DNA from 3 places in the Mesorhizobium sp. 43Arga genome. Region 1 is predicted to be linked to each of the others. Evidence: riboswitches for the same ligand, from Rfam matches in the RefSeq annotation. Region 1 holds a riboswitch; each other region holds the start of a gene.
What was found. Region 1 has a riboswitch for cobalamin ahead of ACWGS8_RS07625 (CbtB domain-containing protein). Riboswitches for the same ligand answer to the same signal wherever they lie in the genome.
Positions count from the first base shown of each region.

Region 1 (7,021 bases):
GCCGGGCAATTGGCAGGCATGCTGTGTCGCGTAATGGGCGCCAGCGCGCTGTCGATCACGCTCAACCTCTACATCATGGACCACATCCGCAAGACCGACTTCATGCAGGCAGAATCGCTGCGCATGGCGTGGTCGATGCTTGCCTGGACCGGCGGGCCGACACTCGGCATCTTCCTCTACACGCGCTTCGGCATCTATGCCGCGCACGGTGCGGTTGCGGTGTTCGCGCTGGCGCTCTTGGCGCTGTTCTGGACCTATCGGCTGGGCGACAACCCGTCGATCCGGCCCGGCAAGACACGGCCGGCCAATCCGCTCGCCAATATCGGCCGCTTCGTCGCGCAGCCCAGATTGAGGCTTGCCTGGCTGATCGCCTTCGGCCGCTCCTGCTTCTGGACGACCTTCTTCGTCTATGGGCCGCTGTTCATGGTGATCACCGGCGAGGGCAAGCTGGCCGGCGGCCTGCTGGTTTCGGCTGGCAACGCGCTTTTGTTCATGGCGATCTTCTGGGGCAAGGCCGGAAAACGTTTTGGCGGCCGGCGCACCATGACATTTGCCTATATCGCCATGTCGGCGATGCTTTTGGCGGCGGGCACGGTCGGCGAAACCGTGCCGCTGTTGACCGGCGCCTTCCTGCTGTGCGGCGCCTTCTTCACCATTGCGCTCGACGCGCTGGGGTCGACCGCCTTCATGCGTTCGGTGCGCTCCTATGAGCGGGCGCAGATGGCAGCGGTCTACCGCACCTATCTCGATTTTTCCGAATTGACGCCGCCGCTGGTCTATTCCATCGTGCTGGCCTTCTTCGGACTGGGCTCGGTGTTCGTCACGCTCGGTCTGCTGGCGGCGGTTTGCGGTTTTGTCACGTGGCGATACCTGCCGAAGTCACTGTGAGGATCACGGTGAAAGTGCTGCGTGGCGCTCGCGCACCCAGTTGTGGAAACGGTGCAGGTCGTACTCCTCCGGCATCAGCACGCCAGCCTGGTGGCGCATCGAGCGCAGGCCTCTCTGGTTGACCTCACAGATGGCGGCGTCCTCTTCCAGCACCTGCGTGCCGAAAGCGACGATGTTGTCGATATCGGTCGCGGCCAGCGCTTCGGGCGCGAACAGCCACTCGGCGACAAGTTCGGACTCTTCCGGGCCGAGCGGCACCAGGCGTACCGTCCTGACATAGTCGATATGACCGACGATGAACATCGAGGGCAGGCTGGTGGCGTAGGTCTGACCCGCGGTGCGTTCGGCCGGCGTCAGCCCGGAGAAGATCGGCCCATGCGTCTTGCCGTCGCGCGACCAGGTCTCGGCGCCGGCGCGCAGGCCGCCGGAAAATTCCGGTGCGTCATTGTCGGCGTGGCGCGTCCATTCGGGGTCGTCGTGCCGGCTCATCAGGCCGCGGCCATAGATCGGCACCAGTCGCGACAGGTCCTTGTGAACGCCCGGGCAGTGCAGGCACTCGTTGAAGTTTTCCCAAAAAATCTTCCAGTTGCAGTGCATCACCTTGCGCAGCACATGGCCTGATACCAGCGTTTCCAGCGGCCAGTTGCCGAGATTACCGGAGGCAGGGTCGAAGGAGGCCTGCGCCGAGCCCGCCGCGTCCTGCTGCAGATGGATGAAGACGAAGCCGCGCCATACCGAGAGGGCGACGCGGTAGAGCGGATGGTCGGCCTTGTCGAAGGCATCGGGCAGCGATTTCGACGGCACGCGCACGAGGTCGCCGCGAAGTGAGTAGGACCAGGCGTGATAGGGGCACGTGATCAATCGCGCCTTCAGTCGCCCTTCAATTTCCTGGCAAAGCTGCGAGCCGCGATGCCGGCAGGTGTTATGGAAAGCACGCAAGACGCCAGTGTCGTCGCGCAGCACGATGATGTCCTGCGTGCCGATGCGGAATCGGCGGAAAGCCAGCGGCTCTGCCAGGTCGGTCTCGCGGCAGACGAGCAGCCAGTTTTTGTACCAGATGGCATCGAGGTCGCGCTGGTAGCTCTCATTGTCCCAATAGGCCGATGAGGGCAGGGTCGGTTCGGCCTGGGTCAGGCCATTGTAAGGGGCGCGCTCGCTGGCAGTGGGCTGCATGGCTGGCTTCCTGTGAAGATGCCAGCCGACACCCGGCCATGAGAATTGTCAATTGTCGTGCCTGGAGACGGCATGGCGCAATCGCGCTGTTTGCCGGCGGAATTTGGTTTGCCGCGTGTCGCGATTTTCCCTATAGTCATACAGTCGTCGGTTCCGTTTTGGAGCCAAGAGGGAATGCGGTGCGGGCGAAATTCTTGCCCAATGCCGTGGCTGCCCCCGCAACTGTGTGCGGTAGTCCTCTCCATATGCCACTGAAGATTCGTCTTCGGGAAGGTGGGGAAGGGCGCTGATCCGTGAGCCAGGAGACCTGCCGACGACGGCAAAAACTGACGGGCCCTCGGGTGGAGGGTGAAAGGACAAGATATGAATACCGCTTCCGTCTCCCTCGGCGCCTCCGTCTCCTCGCAGTCGCGCTTCATGCAGCTGGCGCTCGCCGCGCTGCTCGGCACGTTCATCATTGGCTTTGTCGGCTTCTCGCATATCGATGCCGTCCACAATGCCGGTCATGACAACCGGCATTCGATGGCGTTTCCCTGCCACTGACGAGGATCTGACATCATGAATCTGTTTCGCAACGTCGTGTTCATCGCGGCGATAGCGGGGCTCGTGGCCGGCGTCGTGCTCGCCTGCATGCAGGCCTATGCAACAGTACCGCTGATCCTCAAGGCGGAAGTCTACGAACAGGCCGAAGGCGGCCATAGCCATGACCATGCCGCCGCACCCGCGGCACCAACTGGGGCCGCTAGCGGCAACGCAATGAGCTCCGCCGCACCGGCGGCATCGAACGCCATGAGCGCCGCCACGCCAGCACCCGCCGCTCCGGCCGAAGACGAAGGTTGGGCGCCGGCCGACGGCTTCGAGCGCTTTGCTTTCAACGTCGTGTCCAATGTCGTGACCGGCATCGGCTTCGCGCTGATCCTGGTCGCGGTTTCGGAATTCGCCGGCGGCATCGGCAATTGGCGCCAGGGCGTGTTCTGGGGTCTTGCCGGCTTTGCCATCTTCACACTGGCGCCCGGTCTCGGCCTGCCGCCGGAACTGCCGGCCATGCCTGCGGCCGACCTCACGCAGCGCCAGATCTGGTGGGTGGCGACCGTGATCGCGACCGCCATCGGGCTCGGGCTGATCGCGTTCCGCAAGTCGCTGCCGCTGGCCATCCTTGCAGTGGCGCTGATCGTCGCTCCGCACGTCGTCGGCGCGCCGCAGCCCGACAGCTTCGAGACGCCGATCCCGGAAGGCCTGCACCACCAGTTCGTGGTGGCGGTGACGCTGACCAATCTGGTGTTCTGGCTGGTGCTCGGCGCGGTCGTCGGCGTGGTGCGCGGACGCTTCACCGGCACCGCGACCAGCCTGCGCGACAGCTTTGCCTGATCGCAACAAGCTGACCTTCATCATCGGCGGTGCGCGCTCCGGCAAGAGCGCGCATGCCGAAATCCTGGTGACGGCGTTGCCGTCACCATGGACCTACATTGCCACCGCGCAGGCCTATGACGACGAAATGCGCGAGCGCATTGCGCTGCACCGCTCGCGGCGCGGCGAAGGCTGGACGACCATTGACGCGCCGCTCGACCTTGCCGGTGCGCTCGAGGCCTTGCCTGACGACCGGCCGGTGCTGGTCGACTGCCTGACGCTATGGCTGACCAATCACATGCTGGCCGATCACGATGTCGGCGCCGAGAGCCGGCGGCTGGCGGATGTGCTGTCGCGGCCGCGCGGCCCATGGTTCGTCGTCTCCAACGAAGTCGGGCAAGGCATCGTGCCTGACAACGCCCTGGCGCGCCGTTTTCGCGATGATGCCGGCCGGCTCAACCAGCAGGTCGCGGCGATCGCTGATACCATGCTGCTAATCGTGGCGGGGCTGCCGCTCAAGGTGAAGTGACATGACCGACATCGACAACAAGCCCATCGAAGACCGGGACGAAGAGCGCCATCGCGCCAAGATGGCCAAGCGCAAGGCGGTGCAGGATGCCGAGGTGGCGAGCAAGACGGTCGAAAAGGGACTGCTGATCGTCAACACCGGTCCGGGCAAGGGCAAGACCACGGCCGCCTTCGGCCTGGCGCTGCGGATGCTCGGCTATGGCAAGCGCGTCGGCGTCGTGCAGTTCATCAAGGGCAAGTGGCACACGGGCGAGAAGGATGCGTTTGCCGCTTTCGGCGACCGCGTCGTCTGGCATGCGATGGGCGAGGGCTTCACCTGGGAGACGCAGGATCTGAAGCGCGACATCGCCGCGGCGCAAGCCGCCTGGGCCAAGGCACTGGAGTTGATCGCCGATCCCTCGATCAGCCTCGTCGTGCTCGACGAACTCAACATCGCCCTGCGCTATGATTATCTCGATCTCGACAGGGTGGTTGCGGCGCTGAAGGCGCGGCGAGAGGGCCTGCATGTCGTCGTCACCGGCCGCAACGCCAAGCCGGCGTTGGTCGAGGCGGCCGATCTGGTCACCGAGATGGGCGTGACCAAGCACCACTTTTCGGCAGGCGTGAAGGCGCAGCAGGGGATAGAATTTTGAGCGTTTCTTACCCTCCCCCTTGTGGGGAGGGTCGATCCGCGAAGCGGAGCGCGGTGGGGCCTCGGCGCCGCACCCCCACCCCGGCGCTGCGCACCGACCCTTCCCACAAGGGGGAGGGTGAGGTCACACCAGAATGATGACCGCCGAAACCACCCCAAATAGCGCGATCAGAAGATAATCAGCGACGCGGTAGAGCGTCAGCGCCCGCCTGATGTCGGCGCTGTCGACGTCGCGGCTGCCGCCTTCGCCCATGAAGACGTCGTCGACCACGATGCCGCCATAGCTGCGTGGCCCGGCAAGCGCCAGGCCAAGCGCACCGGCCATGGCCGCTTCCGGCCAGCCAGCATTGGGCGAGCGGTGCTTTTTGGCATCGCGCCACACCGCCTGCCAGGCGCTGCCGGGATCGGCGCCCTTGACCAGGAAGGCCGCCAGAACGATCAGCAGCGCCGTCAGCCGCGAGGCCGGCAGGTTGATCCAATCATCGAAGCGCGCCGCCGCCCAGCCGAAAGCCTCGTGGCGCGGGGTGCGATGACCGATCATCGAATCGGCGGTGTTGGCGGCCTTGTAGGCAGCGCCGCCGGCCAGTCCGCCAACACCGGTCCAGAAAGCGGGAGCGACGATGCCGTCGGAAAAATTCTCGGCCAGGCTCTCGATCGCCGCGCGGCAGACGGCGGCGCGGTCGAGCGCTTCGGGATCGCGGCCGACGATGCGCGAGACGGCGACACGGCCCATGGCGAGGCCGCCCGAATCGAGCGAGTCAGCCACGGCCTCGACATGTTCGTAAAGGCTCTTCTGCGACAGCAGCGATGTCGCCAGAAGCGCGGCGATGAAAAACCCCAGGGGCACGAACCAGAGCAGGACAAGCTGCACGCAGAGACCGATCACTGCCGGCACCAGCACGATGACCAGCAGCGCCTGGACACCACGTTGGCGACGCAACGCGTCGGGATCAGTGGCGCGGTTGAGCCTTGAGTCGAGAAAGGATATCAGCCTGCCGAACCACGTCACCGGATGGCCGATGGCGCGGAAGAGCCAGTCTGGGTAACCCAGGACAGATTCGACGGCCAGTGACAGGAAAGCGATCAGGACTGACATGAAGCTTCTTGATGGAGCGGTGGACCATGGTGGGAGTCTTGGCCGGGCGAGGGCGCTTTTCCCCAACGCTCCTCAGCCTTTCGCCGACCTTTCGACCGGTATCAACCCGCACTCCTACCCGCTTTTCGACCTGCCCGCCACCTCGCTGTGGCGATTGCCGGAAGCGGCACAGGCGCGTGAGCTGACGGAGATCGCGGCCAGCACCTATGGCGCGCCGTCGCCGGCCAATGTCGTCGCGGCGCCCGGCACGCAGATCCTGCTGCCGCGCGTGGCGTCGCTGGTCAGGCCCGGCAAGGCATTGGTGCTGGGGCCGACCTATGCCGAACATGCGCGGGCCGCGGCGATCGCCGGGCACGAGGTGAGCGAAGTCAGCGACTTTGCGGCGTTGGCGGACGCCGACCTCGCCATCATCGTCAATCCGAACAATCCCGACGGTCGCGTCATCGAGCGTGACCGGCTGCTGGCACTGGCCGCCGGGCTGCGCGCCAAAGGCGGGCTGCTGGTCGTCGACGAGGCCTTCATGGATGTCGGCCCGCGCGAACACAGCCTCGCCGGTGATGCCAATCAAGGCGGCCTCGTCGTGCTGCGCTCGTTCGGCAAGTTCTTTGGGCTGGCCGGCCTGCGGCTTGGCTTCGCGCTTTCCGATGCACCGACAGTTGAAACGCTGGAAACGCAATTCGGGCCGTGGGCGGTGGCCGGCCCGGCGCTGGAATACGGCATTCGCGCGCTTGCCGATACTGGCTGGCAGGACGGGATGCGGGCATCGCTCGTCGAGGCAGCGGCGCGGCTGGACGCAGTGTTCGGCCGTTTCGGCGCGCCGGTCGCGGGCGGCACCACGTTGTTCCGCTATCTCAGCCTGCCGGATGCCGCCGGCCTGTTTTCCGCGCTTGGCGAACGCGGCGTCCTGCTTCGGCATTTCTGCGACCGGCCGTTTGTGTTGCGCGCCGGCCTGCCGGTCAGTGAGCTGGAATGGCGGCGGCTCGAATCGGCCCTTGCCGAATGGGCGAAGCGGCGCGAGGATCGACAAAAAGGTTCAAAACAATGATCCATGTCTGCTCGTTGGCGAAGATCGAGGAAACGGTGGCCAGGACCGGTGCCGACCGCATGCTGTCGCTGCTCTCCCTCGGGACCGAGGTGACGCGTCCGGCCTCGATAGCGAGGGAAAACCACCTGCATCTGGTCATGCACGACATAGCGGTGGCGCAGGACGGCATGACCATCCCGGGGGAGGAGCATGTCCGCGACGTGCTCGATTTCGCCCGCCGCTGGGACCGGGCGAAGCCCATGGTCGTGCATTGCTATGCCGGCATCAGCCGCTCGACCGCTTCGGCCTACATCATCGCCGCCGCACTGGCGCC
Region 1 covers NZ_JBSKBO010000002.1:263,998-271,018, reverse strand. Annotated here, with positions in the region: gene ACWGS8_RS07635 (MFS transporter) at 1-888, shown strand, start outside; gene ACWGS8_RS07630 (aromatic ring-hydroxylating oxygenase subunit alpha) at 892-2,061, opposite strand; cobalamin riboswitch at 2,193-2,390, shown strand; gene ACWGS8_RS07625 (CbtB domain-containing protein) at 2,425-2,604, shown strand; gene ACWGS8_RS07620 (CbtA family protein) at 2,620-3,429, shown strand; gene cobU (bifunctional adenosylcobinamide kinase/adenosylcobinamide-phosphate guanylyltransferase) at 3,422-3,937, shown strand; gene cobO (cob(I)yrinic acid a,c-diamide adenosyltransferase) at 3,939-4,568, shown strand; gene cbiB (adenosylcobinamide-phosphate synthase CbiB) at 4,692-5,663, opposite strand; gene cobD (threonine-phosphate decarboxylase CobD) at 5,662-6,708, shown strand; gene ACWGS8_RS07595 (tyrosine phosphatase family protein) at 6,705-7,021, shown strand, end outside.

Region 2 (7,021 bases), on a different contig from region 1:
GGCCAACAAAGAGACGGGAGGGCACTGAGATGGCCGTCGCGACCGGAAACTCCTTCGCCAGCCGCTTCGGCGTCCACATCGCGGTGCTGGTCTTCGTTGCCATCTGGACCATCCCGACGCTCGGCATTCTCGTCTCCTCGCTGCGCGTCAAGGACCAGATCATCGCCTCGGGCTGGTGGAATTCCTTTTCCAGCTCCACCCAGACCGAAGCCGGCCGCTTGCCTGCCGCCTCGACGCAAGTTCAAAAGGACGGCAAGTTCGTCCTTGAGGGCAACATCTTCGGCGATGGCGCCAAGCGCAACATCAGCGCCTTCGGCGTCAAGTCGGCGGCGCCGACGCAATATCCCGCCGGCACGACCGCCGATCTTGGAGACGGCGTGACCTTGCTGCTCAATGCCGATGGCAGTTTCGTCATGGCCTCGCCCAAGGCGTTCGAGGGCGATCGCGGCCAGCGCGTCTACTATGCCTCGTCGGCGCCGCCGAAATTCACCACCGAAAACTACAAGACCGTGCTGTTCTCCGAAGGCATCGGGCGCTCCTTCATGAATTCGTTGACGGTGACAATACCGGCGACCGTCATCCCGATCCTGATCGCTGCCTTTGCCGCCTACGCGCTGGCCTGGATGCGTTTTCCCGGCCGGGCGCTGCTGATCGCAGTCATCATCGGCCTCCTGGTGGTGCCGCTGCAGATGTCGCTGATCCCCTTGCTGAAGCTCTACAACGGCGTCGGCACGTTCTTCGGCGTACCATCGAAAACCTATCTCGGTATCTGGCTGGCGCATACCGGCTTCGGCCTGCCCTTTGCCATATACCTTCTGCGCAGTTACATCGCCGGCTTGCCGCGCGAAATCATGGAATCGGCGCGCATCGACGGCGCCAGCGATTTCGAGATCTTCGTCAAGATCGTGCTGCCGCTCTCGTTCCCGGTGCTGGCCTCCTTCGCCATCTTCCAATTCCTGTGGGTATGGAACGATCTCCTGGTGGCGATGGTTTTCCTTGGTACGGAAGCAGACCAGATCGTGCTGACGGCCAAGCTCAATGCGCTGCTTGGCTCACGCGGCGGCGATTGGGAGATCCTGACGACATCGGCCTTCGTGACGATCATCGTGCCGCTGATCGTGTTCTTCTCGCTGCAGCGCTATTTCGTCCGCGGGCTGCTTGCCGGTTCGGTTAAAGGAGGCTGAGACCATGCAATCCGCTTTGAAAGCCAGTTCGAACCCCGACCTCGCCATCGATCGCGACTGGTGGCGAGGCGCGATCATCTACCAGATCTATCCGCGCAGCTACCAGGATTCGAACGGCGACGGCATCGGCGACCTCAAAGGCATCATCGGACGGCTGCCCTACATCGCGGCGCTGGGTGCGGACGCCATCTGGATCTCGCCCTTCTTCAAATCGCCGATGAAGGATTTCGGCTATGACGTCTCGGACTATTGCGACGTCGACCCGATGTTCGGCACGCTGGCCGATTTCGACGCGCTGACGGCGGAGGCGCACCGGCTGGGGCTCAAGGTGATGATCGACGAAGTGCTGTCGCACACCGCCGACATCCATCCCTGGTTCAAGGAAAGCCGATCGAGCCGCGGCAATCCCAAGGCCGACTGGTATGTCTGGGCGGACGCCAGGCCCGACGGCACGCCGCCCAACAACTGGCTGTCGATCTTCGGCGGGTCGGCCTGGCAGTGGGACACCAGCCGCCAGCAATACTACCTGCACAATTTCCTGGCCGAGCAGCCCGACCTCAACTTCCACAACCGCGAAGTCCAGGACGCGCTGCTCGACGTCACCCGCTTCTGGCTGGAACGCGGTGTCGACGGCTTCCGCCTGGACACGATCAATTTCTACTTCCACAGCCAGGGCCTGGAAAACAATCCGCCGCTGCCGCCTGAAGAACGCAACGACCAGACCGCGCCCGCGGTCAATCCCTACAACTACCAGGACCATCTCTACGACAAGAGCCGTCCGGAAAACCTCGGCTTCCTCGAACGCTTCCGCGCTTTGCTCGACGAATATCCGGCAACCGCCGCTGTCGGCGAGGTCGGCGATTCGCAGCGCGGGCTGGAAGTCGTGGCGGCCTATACGGCCGGCGGCAAGCGCGTGCATATGTGTTATTCCTTCGACTTCCTGGCGCCGGAAAAGATCAGCGCCGCCAAGGTGCGTTCGGTGCTGGAGGCCTTCGGCAAGGTCGCCAGCGACGGCTGGTCGTGCTGGGCGTTTTCCAACCATGACGTGATGCGTCCGGCTTCGCGCTGGGCCGCCGGCGAGGCCGACCCTGTCGCCTATCTCAAGGTCATCTCGGCATTGCTGATGTCGCTGCGCGGCTCGGTCTGCATCTACCAGGGTGAGGAACTCGGGCTGGGCGAGGCCGAATTGCGCTTCGAGGATCTGCAGGACCCCTATGGCATCCGCTTCTGGCCGGAATTCAAGGGCCGCGACGGCTGCCGCACGCCCATGGTGTGGGATGGCGGCGCCAAGAATGGCGGCTTCTCCCAGGCCAAGCCCTGGCTGCCGGTGCCGGCAAAACATCTGGCGCAGGCGGTCGATGTCCAGCAAGGCGACCAGGCTTCACTGCTCGAGCACTATCGGCGCTTCCTGAGCTTCCGCCGCGCCCACCCGGCGCTGGCCAAGGGCGACATCACCTTCATCGAGAGCGAGGGCGACACCGTCGCCTTCACGCGCCGCGCCGGCAATGAGCAGGTTGTCTGCGTCTTCAACCTCGGCGCCAAGCCGGCCAAGGTTGACCTTGGCAGGCGATCCCTGCAACCTTTGCCGGGACACGGGTTTTCCGGTCAGGCGAACCCCGGTTCGGTCGAGCTTGGCGGCTATGGCGCCTGGTTCGGGCGCATCGACTGAATTTTTGCGAAATCACTGGGAGGAAACCAATGGCCGATGTCAATTTGAGGCAAGTGAAGAAGTCCTACGGCAATCTCAACATTCTCCACGGCATCGACCTCGATATCAAATCGGGCGAGTTCATCGTCTTCGTCGGTCCATCGGGCTGCGGCAAGTCGACCTTGCTGCGCTCGATCGCCGGGCTCGAGGAAATCACGTCAGGCGAGCTCAAGATCGATGGCGAAGTGGTCAACGATGTGCCGCCGTCCAAGCGCGGCATCGCCATGGTGTTCCAGTCCTACGCGCTCTATCCGCATATGACGGTCTACGACAACATGGCGTTCTCGATGAAGATCGGCAAGGAAAACAAGGCCGAGATCGACCGCCGCGTGCGCCAGGCCGCGGAAATCCTGCAGCTAACCAAATATCTCGACCGGCTGCCCAAGGCGATGTCGGGGGGCCAGCGCCAGCGTGTCGCCATCGGCCGCGCCATCGTGCGCAATCCTAAAGTGTTCCTGTTCGATGAGCCGCTGTCGAACCTTGACGCCGCACTGCGCGTCGCGACCCGCATCGAGATCGCCAAGCTCAAGGAATCGATGCCCAACACGACGATGATCTATGTCACCCACGACCAGGTCGAGGCGATGACGCTGGCCGACCGCATCGTGGTGCTGAAGGATGGCCATGTCGAACAGGTCGGCACGCCAATGGACCTTTACAAGAAACCCGGCAATCTGTTCGTCGCCCAGTTCATCGGCTCGCCGGCCATGAACATCCTGCCGGCAACCATCGACAAGACCGGCAACCCGACCGTCGTCAACCATGTCGGCGGCCGCAAGGCGACGGTGCCGATCACGACGCCCGCCTCGGCCAAGGGCGCGGCGGTCAGTTTCGGCGTGCGGCCGGAAGACCTGATGATCGCCAGCGGCGCGGACTATCTGTTCGAGGGAACGGTCGATTATATCGAGCAGCTCGGCGAGGTTCAGCTGGTTTATGTCGACATCGGCCGCGCCGACCTGCCGCTGGTGACCAAACTGCCGGGCAATGTCGAGGTCAAACGCGGTTCGGCATTGCGGCTGAGCGCCAACGCCGAGGACCTGCATATCTTCGATGCCGACGGACATTCCTTCGCGCTGCAAAGGCCGGAAGCAAAAGCGGCCTGAGGCCGCCAGCGCTAACGGGTCAAGGCGACAAAAAAAGCGGCGGGCCAGGCCCGCCGCTTTTTTTGGAAAGTCAGCTTCGGCTGTTAACGGCCGAAGAGGTTCCGGTCGCTACCCTGAGGAGCTGACTTCTGCACGTCGCCCGACGAATTGAGCAGCTTGTAGACAGGCGAGCCGTTCTCGCGGATCGAAGCCGTACGCGAGTTGTCAATCGAAGTTACGGAGGGCGAAGTTACGGCCGGCTGGTTGGCGCCTTTTGAGCCAAAATTGTCGCTGCCAGCGAAGGCGCTGCCGGAGATGGCCAGAACGGCGGCGGCAGCAAGGATGATCTTGTTCATGTTAGTCTCCTGAATTTCTGGATTTCGCAGGAATGGCCGGGCGAGCCGCCATTCCTGTAAACCGGCATTACCTGCCGAAGAGGTTGCGGTCAGCGCCCTGCTGAGCAGGCACCTGGGTGGCCGGAGCCGACTTGTCGACCGAAGCTGTGTAGGAATGGTCGACCGTAGCGGTCGGCTGGTTGGCGCCGTCGGAGCCAAAATTGTCGCTGCCCGCGAAAGCGCTGCCGGAAATGGCCAGGACGGCGGCCGCAGCAAGGATGATCTTGTTCATGTTGGTCTCCTGAATTTCTCAGAGTCGGCCAGAGCGGCGGGCGAAGAGCCTGCCATTAGCCGGCACCTGTTGTTAGTTGTTGCCGAAGAGGTTGCGATCGGCGCCCTGGGCAGGCGTCTGAGCAGCCGGTTCCGACTTCTTGGTCGAAGCGGTGTACGAGCTGTCGACGGCAGCAGTGGCTGCAGGGGCATTCGAACCATAGTGGTCGCTACCAGCGAAGGCGCTGCCGGAAATGGCCAGAAGGGCGGCGGCAGTGAAAACAATCTTTTTCATTTTTAGTACTCCAGTATTTTTTCCGTCCGTCTAGCGGCGTGTCTTGGGATTGAAATCGCGTCGTTCGGACTGCCTCGATGTGGGAAAGCCAGATCGCCGTTTCCAATCACGAAGTTGTTCCGTGTGGACCAAGAATCCACCACTTGAAATTGTGCCAGGGGCTCCCAAGTCAAACATTTTTCCTACTGATATCAGTTGTTTAGTTAAAACCAGCCGCAAGATCACAGACTGTATCGGAGGCCCAGCGTTCACACCCTCCTGCACGCACCGTCAACAGAAACGAACCGTTCGGTTCGATTTTAGAATCTGCTAATAGTCACTTTTCGAAACCGTTAACCTTTTTTGCTCCCTTTCCGGGTCGATTTTGACGGTCGGTACAATCGATTTTCGTGACGGCTGTCCGTGACCTGATCGTTGCGCATGCGTGTCGCGCCACATGGATGCGATGTCGCTTTCATGCCGATGTCGCAAACGCCGTCGTGATTAGATCATGTCATCTCAGGTGCCGCTTCGTGACGACGAGGCGGAGAATTGGGAAGCCGGTCAAAGTCCGGCGCTGCCCCCGCAACGGTGGTGGAGTTCAAGTCGCAACGGGAGACCACTGGGCGAAAGCCTGGGAAGGTGTCGCGACCGTCCGCAAGGACACTCCAGAGCCCGGAAACCAGCCCGAGAATTTGAACTCGACTGATCGCGGTGGGCGGTCAAGAGGCGGATGCTGCATGCCCGGCGCTCGCCGGCGCGTGGCCGATCCTTCCTCAATCACCACCATAGTCAGTCCTTGAACGAAGAGGACAGGACATGGACGCGCGCAACGATATGCTGAGGCTCTTGAACAGCCGCAGAGAGGGCTTCTCGCTCGAGCAGCCCTTCTACACCGATCCCGACTTCTTCAAGCTCGACATGGAGCTGATCTGGTATCGCGACTGGCTGTTCATTGGCCATGATTGCGAACTGCCCAAGCCCGGCAGCTTCATCACCGTGCAAATCGGCGACTATCCGGTCGTGCTGGTGCGCGATCAGCAGGGCAGGATCAACGCCTTCCACAATTCCTGCCGCCATCGCGGCAGCCGCGTCTGCAACACCGACAAGGGCATGGCCGCCAAACTGGTCTGCCCCTATCACCAGTGGACCTATGAGTTGGACGGAAGGCTGCTGTTTGCCCGCCAGATGGCCGAAGGTTTCGACAAGAGCCAGTTCGGCCTGAAGCCGGTCGCCTGCGAAAGCGTGGCTGGCTATATCTTCATCTGCCTGGCCAAGGAACCCGCCGACTTCGCACCGATGCGGGCGATGATCGAACCCTATCTCAAGCCGCACCGGCTCAGCGAAGCAAAGATCGCCTTCGAGAGCACCATCGTCGAGAAGGGCAACTGGAAGCTCGTCTGGGAAAACAACCGCGAGTGCTACCATTGCGCCGGCAACCATCCAGAGCTTTGCAAGACCTTCCCGGAAGCCCCGACGGTGACCGGCGTGCAAGGCGCCGACAGCGATCCGGAGATGCTGGCACACTGGGCCAAATGCGAGGCGGCAGGCCTGCCGAGCAAGTTCCGCATCGACCCGGCTGGACAATACCGCGCCACCCGCGCGCCGCTGCTGCGCGACGCGGTCAGCTACACGATGACGGGCAAGCGGGCGGTGAAGAAGAACCTGTCCGACAGCGTCTCGGCCGACCGCATCGGCACGTTGATGCACTATCATTACCCGACGACCTGGAACCATATCCTGATCGACCATGCCGTCACCTTCCGCGTGCTGCCGATCAGCGCCACGGAAACCGCGGTGACGACCAAATGGCTGGTGCACAAGGATGCGATCGAGGGCGTCGACTACGATCTTGCCGAACTCACCCATGTCTGGACCGAGACCAACGACCAGGACCGCCGCATCGTCGAGGAAAACGCTTTCGGCATCCTGTCGCCGGCCTATGAACCCGGCCCTTATTCGGAGCTGCACGAGGGCGGTGTGATCCAGTTCGTCGACTGGTACGCCCGCTTCATCGGTCCGCGTCTTGCCGACGACGGCCGGCCGGCCCTGCGCAGCGTTGCCTAGCGCATGGCGCCCAAAAGTGTTCCGCGGTTTTGGGATGACGCCATGCGCAAAATGAAAGGACAAGAGGGATGAATGCGATGACGGATCTTGGCCTCTATCGC
Region 2 covers NZ_JBSKBO010000005.1:302,762-309,782, reverse strand. Annotated here, with positions in the region: gene ACWGS8_RS19710 (carbohydrate ABC transporter permease) at 1-28, shown strand, start outside; gene ACWGS8_RS19705 (carbohydrate ABC transporter permease) at 30-1,184, shown strand; gene bglA (beta-galactosidase BglA) at 1,189-2,853, shown strand; gene ACWGS8_RS19695 (ABC transporter ATP-binding protein) at 2,883-3,995, shown strand; gene ACWGS8_RS19690 (DUF680 domain-containing protein) at 4,079-4,330, opposite strand; gene ACWGS8_RS19685 (DUF680 domain-containing protein) at 4,398-4,601, opposite strand; gene ACWGS8_RS19680 (DUF680 domain-containing protein) at 4,674-4,874, opposite strand; cobalamin riboswitch at 5,358-5,558, shown strand; gene ACWGS8_RS19675 (aromatic ring-hydroxylating oxygenase subunit alpha) at 5,673-6,920, shown strand; gene ACWGS8_RS19670 (2Fe-2S iron-sulfur cluster-binding protein) at 6,998-7,021, shown strand, end outside.
Region 2: another riboswitch for cobalamin. It lies ahead of ACWGS8_RS19675 (aromatic ring-hydroxylating oxygenase subunit alpha); the one in region 1 lies ahead of ACWGS8_RS07625 (CbtB domain-containing protein).

Region 3 (7,021 bases), on a different contig from region 1:
TTCGAGCCGCGGCTGACGCTGGTCGCGCAACCCTGCACCGAGATCGGACGGCAGGCGGCCGCCTTGCTGTGCACCCGCATTGCATCGACCGGCCTGGAACCGCAGGCGGTGCGGCTACAGGCGGCGCTGCAGGTGCGGGAGTCCTGCGCGAGGCCGGCCGCCACGAGGTCAACATGAGCGCGCCGCTGCTGTCCGTCACCGGCGCCGTCAAGCGCTTCGGCGGCGTCCAGGCGCTGCGCGGCGTCGACTTCGACCTCAAGGCGGGCGAGATCCATGCCCTGCTTGGCGAAAACGGCGCCGGTAAATCGACGCTGATGAACCTGTTGTCGGGCGTCTACGCGCCGGACGAGGGCACCATCCACATCGACGGCAAGCAGGTCACCTTCAACAACCCGCGCGAGGCGCAGGCGGCCGGCATCGCCACCATCTTCCAGGAGCTCGACCTGGTGCCGACGCTCGATGTGTCGGCCAACCTTTTCCTTGGCCGCGAACTGATGCGGCCGGGCGGCCTCCTCGACGTGCCGGCGATGCGCAGCGAGGCCCGCAAGCGGCTCGAAGCCATCGAATTGGCTATCGACCCGGCCAGCATGGTGGCGAACCTGTCGATCGGCCAGCGCCAGGTCGTGGCGATCGTCAAGGCGCTGTCCTACGCCTCGCGCGTGCTGATCATGGACGAGCCGACGGCGGCACTTACGGTAGGTGAGGTCGACAGGCTGTTCGACATCATGCGCAAACTCGCCGCCAGCGGCGTCGGCATCGTCTACATCTCGCATCGCCTGGAAGAGGTGCCGCAGATCGCCGACCGGGTGACGGTGATGCGCGACGGCCGCGTCGCCGGCGTTACCGAGCCACACGCGCCGCAGGCCGAACTGGTCCGGCTTCTGGTCGGCCGGCCGCTGGACGAGCTTTATCCCGAACGGTCGACGAAGGCCGGCAAGACATTGCTCAGCTTGCGCAATGCCAGCTTCAGGCTCGCCCATGAAAGCGCCGGCTGGCAGCCGCCGAGCGGTGTCTCGCTCGACGTCAAGGCGGGCGAGATCGTCGGGCTGGCCGGCATCATGGGGGCAGGGCGCACCGAACTGCTCAGCGCGCTCTATGGCACCGGCCTGTCCGGCCGTTGGGAAGGCGAGGTTGCCATAGACGGCCGGCCTGTAAGGCTGGATTCGATCAGGGCGGCCCGCGCGGCCGGCATCGCCTTCGTCACGGACGACCGGCGCGGCAGCGGGCTGATGCTCAGAATGGCGGTGGGGCTCAACCTGGTCATGTCGGTGATCCGCCGCATCTCGCCCTTCGGCCTGATGTCGCAGCGCCGCCAGGCGGATGCGGTGAAGCAGTCCTTCGGCCAGTTCGATATCAGGCCGAAGAATCCCGACATCGCCGTCGGCGCGCTGTCCGGCGGCAACCAGCAGAAGGTGGTGCTGGCCAAGGAAATCCTCGGCAATCCCCGGCTGCTGCTGCTCGACGAGCCGACGCGCGGCGTCGATGTCGGTGCCAAGGGCGAGATTTACGCGCGGCTGAGGCAGTTGGCGGCGCAGGGGCTCGGCATACTGGTCGCGTCCAGTGAGATGCCGGAGCTCATCGGCCTGTGCGACCGGATCGTGGTGCTGCGCGAAGGGCGCAACGTGGCGGAATTCATCGGCGGCGTCGACGAGCACACGGTGCTTGACGCGGCAAATGGCAGGGAGGCCTGATGTCTGAACAGAAGATTTCGGTGACGGCGAGCCCGGCGGTGCCGGCGGCATCGCCAAGGCATCGCGATCCGCTCGCTTTGGTGGTGCGCTTCCAGAGCCTGATCGGCCTGGTCGTGGTGGCGATCGGCGGCATCATCTTCTCGCCGCGCCGGCATGGCCAGATCCTGTTCCTCGATCCCGACAACATCGCCAACATCGTGCGCGCCGTGTCGGAGACCGGCATCATCGCCATCGGCATGACCTTCGTCATCATCACCGCCGGCATCGACCTGTCGGTGGGCGCGGTGCTCGGCCTGTCCAGCGTCGTCACCGCATCGATGATGATCTCGGGCGGCTTCGGTCTCATTCCCACCATCCTCGCCGTGCTGGTCATGGGCATCGTCTTCGGCGCCATCCAGGGCACCATCTCCACTCGCTTTCGGCTGGAACCGTTCATCGTCACGCTCGCCGGCTTGCAGGCGGCGCGCGGCCTGGCGCTGGTCGTCTCGGGCAACCAGTACATCAACATTTCCTACGGCGACGGGCCGGGCCTGGCTCCGCCAGTGTTCGCGATCCTCGGCGAGCGGCTGTTCAACAACACCGTGCCGGTCGCCACCATCGTCTTCATTGTCTTTGCCGCGATCGCCACCATCGTGCTCAACACCACGCGTTTCGGCCGATATGTCTTTGCCGTCGGCGGCAATGAGCGCGCGGCGCGCATTTCCGGCGTGCCCGTCTCGATGGTGAAGATCTCGGTCTATGCCATCACCGGCTTTGCCTCGGCTCTGGCCGGCATCGTGCATGCCGGCCAGTTCAATTTCGGCAGCGCCAATGACGGCATGGGCTACGAGCTCACCGCGATCGCCGCCGTTGTCATCGGCGGCACCAGCCTGTTCGGTGGCGCCGGCTCGATGGTCGGCACCGTTGCCGGCACCATCATGCTGGGCGCGCTCGCCAACATCCTGCAGCTCAACAACATCACGCCCGCCATGCAGTTGCTCGCGACCGCCGCGATCATCGTGCTGGCGGCAGTGCTTCAATCCCTCGTCCGCCGCCGCGAGGGTTTGGGTCGTTAGGAGGAAGACGGCAGCAAAGTCGACGTCAAACCAAGGTCTGGCCCCCCGGCCCGACGAGGAGGAGAGTGAGTATGAAAACCATGAGACAAGGAACGAGGCGCGCATTTCATGTCGTGCTTCTGGCGGGCGCCGGCCTGTGCATCGCGGGAGCCGCCCAGGCCGCCGACCCGATGGTCAAGGCCTGCGCCAAGGACGGCCAGTTCATCATCGGCTTTTCGCAGGCCAACAATGCCGAGCCTTACCGCCAGCATGTCAATGACGAGCTGACAGCGGCGGCCAAGGAAGTGCCGGGCTTCACGCTGCAGATCGCCGACGGCGCCGGCAACGTCAACACGCAGACCTCGCAGGTCGACAATTTCATCACCCAGAAGGTCGATCTGCTGCTGATCTCGCCCTTCGAGGCAGCGCCGCTGACGCCTGCGGTGAAACGCGCCATGGATGCCGGCATCCCGGTCATCGAGCTCGACCGCAAGACGGTCGGCGATCCCGGCAAGGACTACACCGCCTTCATCGGGGGCGACAATTACAAGATCGCACTCGAGGCCGGCAAATACACCGCCAAGACCTTGCTGCCGGACGGCGGCGAGACGGCGGTGCTGGAAGGCCTGCCGAGCTCGACGCCGGCGGTCGAGCGGCTGAACGGCTTCAAGGACGGCGTCAAGGAGAACGCCAAGATCCAGGTCGTCGCCGAGCAGGCCGCCGACTGGGTGCCGGACAAAGCCCAGACCGCCTTCGCCGCCATGCTGCAGGCGCATCCCGACATCAAGGTGCTCTATGCCTCCAACGACATGATGGCGGCTGGTGCGCTGCTCGCCGCCAAGGGTGCTGGCAAGCAGGTCAAGATCATCGGCACAGATGGCCTGCCCGGGCCGGCCGGCGGCATAGAGGCCGTTGCCAAGGGCGACTGGGCAGCGACCTTCACCTATCCTACGGGTGCCAAGGAGGCGATCGACATGTCGAAGAAGATCCTGCTCGACTGCGCGACCTCGGTGGAACCGACGGTGACGGTGGAAACGACCGCGATCACAGCGGAGAATGCCAAGCAGTTGATGGGGAAGTGAGGGGCGGAGAACCTACCGCCATGCTTGATGTGCAAGGCCCCGGGAGGGGCCTTGTTCGTTTGGGGGGCTGCCGAGGATTTCTACGTCACGCGCGGTTGAACTGACCTGGGTTTGACCACGGTAGCGAGTGTGATGCCGGCGACAATGAACGCCGCACCGATCAGATCGTAATCGTGGAGATCCTCGCCGAGCAGCAGATAGGCAAGCATGGCGACGAACACCGTCTGCAGGTAGAGCAGCATGCTCGCCCGACTCGCGCCGAGTGTTTCCACACTTTTGTTGTAGAGATAGTACATCAAGGCGCCGCCGGGTCCTGCCAGATAGGCGAGCGCGAGAACGCTGTGGACGTCCATGGCGGAGCGTGCGTCGTTGAACAATTCCCACAGATGGAAAGGCAACGCGACCAGCGCACCGGCGCCGAGCAGCAGCACGACCATCGGCAGGAGTTCGATGCCGAATTTGGCACGGCGCAAAAGCACGGTGTACAGGGCCCAGCAGAACGCGCTGCCGACGATCCAGAGCTCGCCAGTGTTGAACTTGAGTTGCAGCAGCGCCGTCAGATTCCCGTGGGCAACGATGAAAATCATTCCGGCGAGCGCAACCAGCGCGCCAAGCGACTTCCACAGTCCGAGCGGTTCGCCAAGCACGAAACGCGCGAGCACCATCGTCATGACAGGCGAAAGCGCCATGATGATGCCGGCCGTGGTGGCGTTGGTGTCGTTGAGGCCATGGTAGATCATACCCTGGCATAGCGTGAGGCCGATCGCCCCCACGGCGACGACCTCCAAGGCGCGGGTTCGCAAAAGCCCGATCATCGCGTCGTGATGACGGTGCACAATCGGCAGCAGGATGGCGCAAGCAAGCGTCAGCCGCCAAAAGCAGAGGCCCCAGGGCGGCATTTCAGGCGCCACCCATTTGGCCGCGATATAGACACCAGCCGAAAGCAGCCAGCACAGGATGGCGGCCGGATAACCGGTCAAGGAGGACATGGGGCCGACTGCGGGTTGCGCGGCTTGATGCGCTATCGGCATTGCCTGCATGTCCTGTCCTCCCTTCGACGTCTGCCGACGGGGGCAGCATAGCCTGCGTCGGTGGGTCTTGACATTGCGGAAAATATCTTTTCAAAGGTAATGTTATTACATATCGAGCAAGACTGCGATGGCATCAAGAAAAGAATCGTTGCGATGTGCCGGGGGCAAATCTACGATGACCCGGTGATGGTCCCCGCGCTGAAAGGCAAGGGGTGAAAAGGGAACACGGTGAGGCCCGCAAAAGGTCGAGACCGTGGCTGCCCCCGCAACTGTAAGCGGTGAGCAAGATCCGACACGCCACTGGCCGGCAAGGCTGGGAAGGCAGGATTGAGCTGAGACCCGCCAGCCAGGAGACCTGCCATCAGCTGAGTTGACCGGACGGGGTGTGCCGGGAGGAGACGTGGACGTCGGTCTTGTCGGCCGGCTCGCCAACATCCTTCCGTCGCCAGTTTTGGAAAGTGACGGAAAGTTGGACGGCGCCATCGATCATCGCATCATCGTGTGCACGCTTTGCCGTGACATCCCGACCGGGGTCAGGTCGGGCGAAAGCCTGTGCGCGGATTTGCGGTCCCGGCTCGCGGCCTATCATGAACCCGCCGTGGCGCACGGCTTCACGGTCGAAGGCGTCGAATGCATGGCGGGCTGCGCGCGGCCGCTGACGGTGGCCTTCCAGGCACCGGGCAAGGCTTCCTATCTCTTCGGCTCCATCGACGCCGAGGCCGACGCCGGGGATCTCGTGCGATTTGCCAGGCTTTACGCCTCGCTCGCCGACGGCTGGTGCAATTCCGGACAGCGTCCGCCGCGGCTGGCCGGCAAGACGCTGGCCCGCATTCCCGGACCGGCCAAGTTTGCGGGCAACAGCCGATGACAACGCCACTCCTCGAAGCCCGCGACCTCTGCGCGATGGCGAATGGCCGCGATCTGGTCCACGCGGTCAGCCTGTCGGTGGCCTCGGGCGATCGCCTTGCCATTATCGGTCCCAATGGCGCCGGCAAGACCACGCTGCTGCGCATGCTGTCGGGCATGCTCAGGCCAAGTGCGGGCGAGGTTAAGCTTGGCGGGCGCCGCCTGGACCGGATCTCGACCGCCGAGCGGGCCCTGCACATCGCCGTCGTCGGCCAGACCGACCAGCCGGATCCGCGGCTGGCGGTGATCGACTATGTCGAGCTTGGCCGCGTCCCGCATGCCGGCCTGAGACACAGGAGCGAGGAGCGCGACATCGTCGTCGACGCGTTGCGCCGGACCGGCCTGTTGCCGCTGCTTGGCCGCACCATCGGCTCGCTGTCGGGCGGCGAACGCCAGCGCGCCCAGCTGGCGCGCGCCATCGCGCAGCAACCGAAAGTGTTGTTCCTCGACGAGCCGACCAACCATCTCGATCCGCGCGCCCGAGGCGAGCTGCTCGAACTGGTGGCCGGCTTCGGCATGACGGTGATCGCGGTGCTGCACGATCTGGCTTTGGTGGCACCCTTCGCCACCAGGGTCGCGGTGATGAGCCAAGCGCGGCTGCATGCGCTGGCCGCGCCGCGCGAGGCGCTGACCCAACAGCTGATCCGCGAGATTTTCGGGGTCGACGTGTTTCGCCTGCGCCATCCGACCGAGGACCGCGAACTGACGGTGTTCGATGTTCCAAACCGCGCCGCACCGCCGTCCTGATCGAACCCATCCCCCGTCCGATACCTTTCAACCAAGGAGCAAAATCCGTGAAACGTCTCGCACTGTCGCTGGTCTTCTCGCTGCTGGCCTCGACAGCCTTCGCTTTCCCGGTCACCGTCGACAGCTGCGGCAAGCCGCTGACCTTCGACGCGCCGCCCAAGCGCGCCGTCATCCATGACCTCAACATGGCCGAGATGGCCTTCGCGCTGAAGCTGCAGCCGTCGATCGTCGGCCTGACCGGCATCACCGGATGGTACAAGGTCGGCCCCGAATTCAAGGCCGAGCAGGGTTCCATCCCGGAACTGGCGCCCAAATACCCGACGCTGGAAAACCTCGTCGCCGTCGAGCCCGATTTCTTCTTCGCCGGCTGGTACTATGGCATGAAGCCGGGCGGCGACGTGACGCCCGACACGCTCGCCCCGCACGGCATCAAGACGCTGGTGCTGAGCGAAAGCTGCGTCCACCTCGACAAGACCAGGCCTGCAGCCTCGATGGACCTGCTCTATGGCGACGTCGAAAAGCTGGGCAAA
Region 3 covers NZ_JBSKBO010000010.1:8,370-15,390, forward strand. Annotated here, with positions in the region: gene ACWGS8_RS27800 (LacI family DNA-binding transcriptional regulator) at 1-177, shown strand, start outside; gene ACWGS8_RS27805 (sugar ABC transporter ATP-binding protein) at 174-1,691, shown strand; gene ACWGS8_RS27810 (ABC transporter permease) at 1,691-2,746, shown strand; gene ACWGS8_RS27815 (substrate-binding domain-containing protein) at 2,818-3,807, shown strand; gene ACWGS8_RS27820 (DMT family transporter) at 3,888-4,847, opposite strand; cobalamin riboswitch at 5,009-5,215, shown strand; gene ACWGS8_RS27825 (DUF1636 family protein) at 5,308-5,706, shown strand; gene ACWGS8_RS27830 (ABC transporter ATP-binding protein) at 5,703-6,491, shown strand; gene ACWGS8_RS27835 (ABC transporter substrate-binding protein) at 6,539-7,021, shown strand, end outside.
Region 3: another riboswitch for cobalamin. It lies ahead of ACWGS8_RS27825 (DUF1636 family protein); the one in region 1 lies ahead of ACWGS8_RS07625 (CbtB domain-containing protein).